Linked DNA regions of Massilia litorea. The protein of the gene in region 2 interacts with the protein of the main gene of each other region in a pairwise test. Links are inferred from orthologs where the notes say so. Each region holds a gene or a part of one and is shown on either strand. Other genes may lie near its edges.

What was found.
Region 1: the proteins of cheA (region 2) and LPB04_RS10115 interact in binary tests that used the Escherichia coli proteins (3 or more experiments, as listed by UniProt). The link is inferred for Massilia litorea from one-to-one orthologs.

Annotation. Positions count from the first base shown.
Region 1 is NZ_CP062941.1:2,283,662-2,286,955, forward strand. Bases 253-3,226 are described here. They hold LPB04_RS10115 (methyl-accepting chemotaxis protein), read left to right. Parts: upstream 253-910; coding sequence 911-2,542; downstream 2,543-3,226. Other genes in these bases: LPB04_RS10110 (alpha-amylase family glycosyl hydrolase), read left to right, coding at 253-696; LPB04_RS10120 (hypothetical protein), read right to left, coding at 2,575-2,871; LPB04_RS10125 (glucokinase), read left to right, coding at 3,049-3,226. In the rest of the region: more of LPB04_RS10110, read left to right, coding at 1-252; more of LPB04_RS10125, read left to right, coding at 3,227-3,294. UniProt on the Escherichia coli protein: Receptor for the attractant L-aspartate and related amino and dicarboxylic acids. Tar also mediates taxis to the attractant maltose via an interaction with the periplasmic maltose binding protein. Tar mediates taxis away from the repellents cobalt and nickel.
Region 2 is NZ_CP062941.1:3,075,533-3,078,813, reverse strand. Bases 232-3,192 are described here. They hold cheA (chemotaxis protein CheA), read right to left. Parts: upstream 2,803-3,192; coding sequence 661-2,802; downstream 232-660. Other genes in these bases: LPB04_RS13765 (response regulator), read right to left, coding at 2,848-3,192; LPB04_RS13775 (chemotaxis protein CheW), read right to left, coding at 232-613. Also shown: LPB04_RS13780 (CheR family methyltransferase), read right to left, coding at 1-55; more of LPB04_RS13775, read right to left, coding at 119-231; more of LPB04_RS13765, read right to left, coding at 3,193-3,213; LPB04_RS13760 (chemotaxis protein), read right to left, coding at 3,267-3,281. UniProt on the Escherichia coli protein: Involved in the transmission of sensory signals from the chemoreceptors to the flagellar motors. CheA is autophosphorylated; it can transfer its phosphate group to either CheB or CheY.

The DNA.
Region 1 (3,294 bases), 790 kb from region 2 along the record:
GACCTGGGCGGCATGACGGTGGACTATCCGGCGCAAGGCTTCGACAGCATGATCAACTTCGCGATGAAGGCGGACGCCGTCGAGTCGTACGAGAAGCTGTTCAGCGAGTATTCACAGGCGCTGCAAGGGCCGATGAAAGGCTATTCGGTGCTGAACTACCTCAGCTCGCACGACGACGGCGAACCGTATGACGCGTTGCGCCAGCGTCCTTACGAGTCGGCCAACAAACTGCTGCTGGCGCCGGGCGCAGCGCAGATCTACTACGGCGACGAGACGGCACGCCTGTTGAAAGTGGAGGGCGCCGAGGGCGACGCCACGCTGCGCTCCTTCATGAACTGGGACGAACTGGCGGCGAACGCCCAGCGCGGCCTGAACCGCGTGATGGATGTACGCGAGCACTGGGCGAAACTGGGGCGCTTCCGCCAGGCCCATCCCGCCGTCGGTGCCGGCGTGCACCGCATGATCCAGCACTATCCGTACACCTTCAAACGCACGTATGAAAAGAACGGTGTGGTCGACCGCGTTGTCATCGCGCTGGGGCTGCCGGTCGACAAACCGGCGGCAGTGCCGGTGACGGGCGTCTTCCTCGATGGCCAGACCGTGCGCGACGGCTATTCGGGCAAGACGGCGGTCGTCAAAAACGGCAAGGTGCAGTTCGATGCGCGTTATCCGGTGGTGCTGATCGGGCAGGAGTAGGACCCGGCCGGCACAGGTAGTTGCCGACGTGTTCATACCTGTTATGCATGCGATATTAGCTGTGAAAACTTTGTTACTGGAGCGTTGTATGGCGCCCACCTGATTGTGGTGAAAGTTTCACACAAGCTACATTTTTTGCATTGAGTGATTGTTTGTTGTTTCGTAGGAGTTATCCTACCTGGGCATCTCGTCCATACAAACAACAGGCTTACTCATGAACATGTCGAACTTCAAGATTGGCACACGTCTCAGCGGTGCTTTTGCAATTCTCCTCCTGTTGCTGGGCGTCGTGCTCGCCAGCGCCCTGTGGCAGCTCTCGCGCATCGATGAAGCCAAGGCCATCATGGTCGGCACGAACTACAAGGCCAAGCTGGCGGCCGCCTGGCGCGAGGGCGTGGCCACCAACAGCGTACGCACGCTCGCGAAAGCCAATACCATCGATGCGGCCGAGGAAAAACACCTGGATGCCGAAATGAAGGCAGTCAGCGCCCAGGTCAGCAAGGTGCAGGACGAACTGGCCGCCCTGGTGACGAGCGAGAAGGGCAAGGAGAACCTGCGCCTCGTCGCCGAGCAGCGCAAGGTCTACACCACGGTCCGCAACGACCTGTTCAAGCGCAAGGCCGATTGGGGCGTGGACGACGTGTTCAGGAAAAACGTGGACCAGACCCTGGTGCCGGAGATGAAAAAATACCTGGCCGCCGTCGACAATGTCGTCGCCTACCAGGATTCGCTGTTCCAGGCCGCGAACACCCGCATCGACGAGGTGTATGCCGATTCGCGCAAGATCCTGATCGCGCTGGGCGTGTTTGCCCTGGCCTGCGGCGTCGCGCTCGGCACCACGCTGACGCGCAGCATCACGCGTCCCCTCGCGCGCGCAGTGGCGCTGGCGCAGCAGGTCGCGTCCGGCGACCTGACCGCCGATATCCGCGTGTCGTCGAAAGACGAAGTAGGGGCATTGCTGTCGGCCCTGAAAGACATGAACGAAAGCTTGCTGAAGACCGTCGCCGAGGTGCGCACCGGCACGGACACGATTGTCACGGCTTCCCAGCAGATCGCCGCCGGCAACCTGGACCTGTCGTCCCGGACAGAACAGCAGGCAAGTTCGCTGGAAGAGACGGCGTCCTCGATGGAGGAGCTGACCAGTACCGTCAGGCAGAACGCCGACAACGCACGCGAAGCGAACGCGCTGGCGCAGGACGCATCGAGCATCGCCACCCGTGGCGGCCAGGTCGTCTCCCAGGTGGTCGACACGATGGCTTCGATCAACGAATCGTCGAAGAAGATCGCGGACATCATCGCGGTCATCGACGGCATCGCCTTCCAGACCAACATCCTGGCCCTGAATGCCGCGGTCGAGGCGGCGCGCGCGGGCGAGCAGGGCCGCGGTTTCGCCGTGGTCGCGTCCGAAGTGCGCAACCTGGCGCAGCGCTCGGCGGCGGCGGCCAAGGAAATCCGCGGGCTGATCACCGATTCCGTGAGCAAGGTCGAAACCGGCGGCCACCTGGTCGAAGAGGCGGGCGCCACCATGCAGGAGATCGTGCAGGGTATTTCGCGCGTGACCGCCATCATGTCCGGCATCGCCAGCGCGAGTGCCGAGCAGACGCTGGGCATCGAGCAGGTCAATGCGGCGATTACGCAGATGGACGACGTCACGCAGCAGAATGCGGCCCTGGTCGAAGAGGCCGCAGCCGCGGCCACGTCGCTCGAGGAGCAGGCCGCCTCCCTGGCGCAGCTGGTCAGCACCTTCAAGCTCGACGGCAGCGCCGGCGGCCAGGGGGCCATGCACGCTGCGGGCGAGCGTGCAGGCGCATCGGGTCAAGCGTCGCGGCGCCTGGCCCTGGCCTGAGCCGCCAGACAGGGGCGATCGTGCGTGAACTGCTACCGCAAAAGGATTGAAGCACGCTGCCGGTAGCGGTACGTGAACGACGATGCCTGGCTTTGGCGCACTGCGTAGCGTGCGGACGGTCCGGGGTATTCCTCCAGCGACCAGGTGTGGATGACGCAGTTGTCATGCAGCCGGCGCTGGCCGGGTTGCCGCAATACGCGGCAAGCCGTCTCCATGGCCACGCCAGCTTCGCACAGCATGCGGGTTGCGGCGTACATTCCCTGCGCGCGCAAGATATTGATCGACGCATCGATCAGCTCGGCGGATACATGGTTTTCACGAGGGTTCATCAGGGGACTATAGTCCCGGATCGACCGGGTGTGTGAATTCGTTCAATGGCGCACCGCAACTGTATGCGGGCGCCATCCGGCCACGCATGGGGCGGCCGGCAATCGATAGCCGGCTGGTAGCAATCAAACAATGCTATCCTGTGCGCCTCCCAGGTATCCCAGCCGTACAGCACTGCCATGATCACCGAACCAGACACCGAACAAAAATCCAGCCGTGCCTCCTACGCCGACGGCCCGCGCCTGCTGGCCGACATCGGCGCCACCCACGCCCGCTTCACGCTCGAGACGGCGCCCGGCGTGTTCCGCCAGACGGCGGTGCTGCGCTGCGACGACTACAGCGGCATCGTCCCGCTGCTGAACGCGTATCTCAGCCCATCCATCGCCGAGCAGAAGGGCGAGCGCATCACGCATGCGGCCTTCGCC
Region 2 (3,281 bases):
AGTCGGCGCGTGTGAAGTCAAATTCCTTGACCGTGTCGGAGGTGTGTAACGGCACTTTGCCTTACCTGTGTGTTCTGCCGGCCGGAGCCGGCGGTTGTTCTGCTCGGTGCCGGGCGTCTTACGCTGCCAGTTTCTGGTCGATCAAGCCCATTTCGCTTGATGACATCAGGCGGTCGATGTCGACCAGGATCAGCATGCGCTCGTCGACCGTGCCCAGGCCGATCAGGTAATCGGTGCTGAAGGCGCTGCCCATGTCCGGGGCCGGCTTGACCTGGTCCGGGGTGAGCGTGGTCACGTCCGAGACGCTGTCGACCACCATGCCCATCACGCGGCCGGCGATGTTCAGGATGATCACGACCGTGAACTGGTCATAGGTCGGGGTGCCGAGATTGAACTTGATGCGCATGTCGACGACGGGGATGATGATGCCGCGCAGGTTGATCACGCCCTTGATGAATTCCGGTGCGTTGGCGATGCGGGTCACGGCTTCGTAGCCGCGGATTTCCTGCACCTTCAGGATGTCGATCCCGTATTCCTCCGAGCCCAGCGTGAACGCCAGGTATTCGTTGCCGGCGCCGTCGTTGCCCTGGGCAGTGATTTGGGTGATGGACATGGTTTTTCCTTAGTGGTTTCAGCTTATTGATTCAATGCATTTTGCAACTATGAGGCCAGCGCCTCGTCGGCCAGCTGGCGCGACGAGCGCACCAGCGCCGCCACGTCGAGGATCAGCGACACGCCGCCGTCGCCGAGGATCGTGGCCCCAGAAATGCCGGCCACCTTGCGGTAGTTCGCTTCCAGGTTCTTGACGACCACGTGCTGCTGGCCGACCAGGTCGTCGATCAGGAGCGCCGCGCGCTTGCCCTCGGACTCCAGGATCACGACGATGCCCTCGCTCGGGTCCTGCACCTTCGAAGCGATGCCGAACACGCCATGCAGTGCGATCAAGGGCAGGTATTCCCCGCGTACCTTCAGCACCCGGCCGCGGCCGGCGATCTCGCGCACGTCTTCGCGGCGCGGCTGCAAGGACTCGACGACGTAACCTAATGGAAGGATATAGATTTCCTCACCGCAACGTATAGTCATCCCGTCCAAAATGGCGAGTGTGAGCGGTAAAGAGATGGAAATCGTGGTGCCGAAACCACGGGCGGAGCGGATATCGACCGAGCCCCCCATCGAAGTGATATTACGTTTGACAACATCCATGCCGACGCCGCGGCCCGAGACGTCGGTGACGACATCGGCCGTACTGAAGCCCGGTGCGAAGATCAGCTGCCAGACCTCGGAATCGCTCATGTTGTCGGACACGGCGAGACCATTCTGCGCCGCCTTGGCCAGGATCCGCTCACGGTTCAGGCCGCCGCCATCGTCGGCGACTTCGATCACGATGTTGCCGCCCTGGTGGCCGGCCGACAGGAACAAGCGCCCTGCTTCCGATTTACCCGCTGCTGCGCGCGCGGCCGGCATTTCGATGCCGTGGTCGATCGAGTTGCGTACCAGGTGGGTCAGCGGGTCGACGATGCGCTCGATCAGGCCCTTGTCCAGTTCGGTCGCGGCGCCATGGGTGATGAAGTCGACCTTCTTGCCGAGTTTACTTGCCAGGTCGCGCACCATGCGCGGGAAGCGCGAGAACACGAAGTCCATCGGCATCATGCGGATCGACATCACGGCTTCCTGCAGCTCGCGGGTGTTGCGCGTCAGCTGGGACACCGAGGACAGCAGGCGCTCGTGCAGCATCGGATCGAGCTTGCTCGAACGCTGCTCGATCATCGCCTGCGTGATGACCAGTTCGCCGATCAGGTTGATCAACTGGTCGACCTTCTCGACCGAGACCCGGATCGAGGACGACTCGGCGCCCTTCTCGTCCTTTTTCGCGGCCTTCTTTTCGATGGCGTCGACGAGGTCCTGCACCTGTGCGGATTTCGCGGGTGCGGCATCGACGCCGGCCAGCGCGCGGATCTGTTCGATCGGCTGGAAGAAGCCGTAGCCGCGCTCGTCGTCGGAGAGTTCGGCCTGCGCGTCCGGCGCATCGTCTGCCGGGTCGAAGAAGCCGTAGCCCTGCTCCTCCTCGATGCGGGCGCGTTCCGCCGCCTCGATCGCGCGTTGCTCGGGCGTCAGTGGCGGCGCTTCGAAAATCTTCAGGTCTTCAGGATCGAGCACGAAGGAGCAGATGGCGACGATGTCGTCCAGGCTCTCGTGGGTGGTGATGACCAGCGCGCTGCGCCCGCCGTCGAGCGGCGTGACGGACACGCGGCCCATCAGTCCCAGTTCGTCGACCAGGGCGTTCACGTCGCGCTGTTCGACGCTCGGCAGCTCGATCTTGTAGCGGTGCGCGCCCTCTCCGGTCTGCGCTTTCGGTTCGGAGAGCAGGAAGGATGGCGCCAGGGACGAAGCGAGTGCGGACGCCGCCGGCACCAGGCCTTCGGACAGGTCGTGCAGCACCATGCGCACGTTGGCGACATTGTCCTGGTCGACGTAGGCGCCGTTGCGGTGGCCGTCGAGCTGGTTCTTGAGCGTGTCCTTGGCGGCCAGGAAGGCGTCCACGTGCTGGCTCGTCAAGGCCATCTCGCCCTTGCGGATGCGGTCGAGCAGCGACTCCAGCACGTGGGTCACCTCGCTCATGTCGGTGATGCCGAAGGTCGAGGCGCCGCCCTTGACGGAGTGCGCGGTACGGAAAATCGCGTTCAGGTCCTCGGCGTCGGGGGCGGCCACGTCGACGCCCAGCAGCAGCCGTTCCATTTCGGCGAGCAGCTCTTCGGCTTCGTCGAAAAAGACCTGGTAAAACTGGCTGATGTCGATCGTCATGGTGAAATCCTGCAGGAACCCGGGTTACGGCGCAGCCTCATCGCCTCAGCCGATCACTTTCTTGACGACTTCGATCAGGCGTTGCGGATCGAAGGGCTTGACCAGCCAGCCGTTGGCGCCGGCCGCGCGGCCCTTCGATTTCATTTCGTCCGAGGATTCGGTGGTCAGCATCAGGATCGGCACCTTCTGGTACTCGGGCAGGCTGCGCAGGTGCTTGATCAGCGCCAGGCCGTCCATGCGCGGCATGTTCTGGTCGGTCAGCACCAGGTCGACGACCTGGTTTTTCGCCTTGTCCAAGCCATCCTGGCCGTCGACCGCTTCCACCACCTGGTAACCGGCGGCCTTCAGGCTGAACGCCACCATCTGGCGCAGCGAGCTCGAATCGTCGACCGCGAGAATTGTTTTAGCCATGTTGTGCTCCTGCTCTTTTCTTGGATTTCTGGGATGTGGGTTGGACGCGACTGTCAGAACAGTTCGAT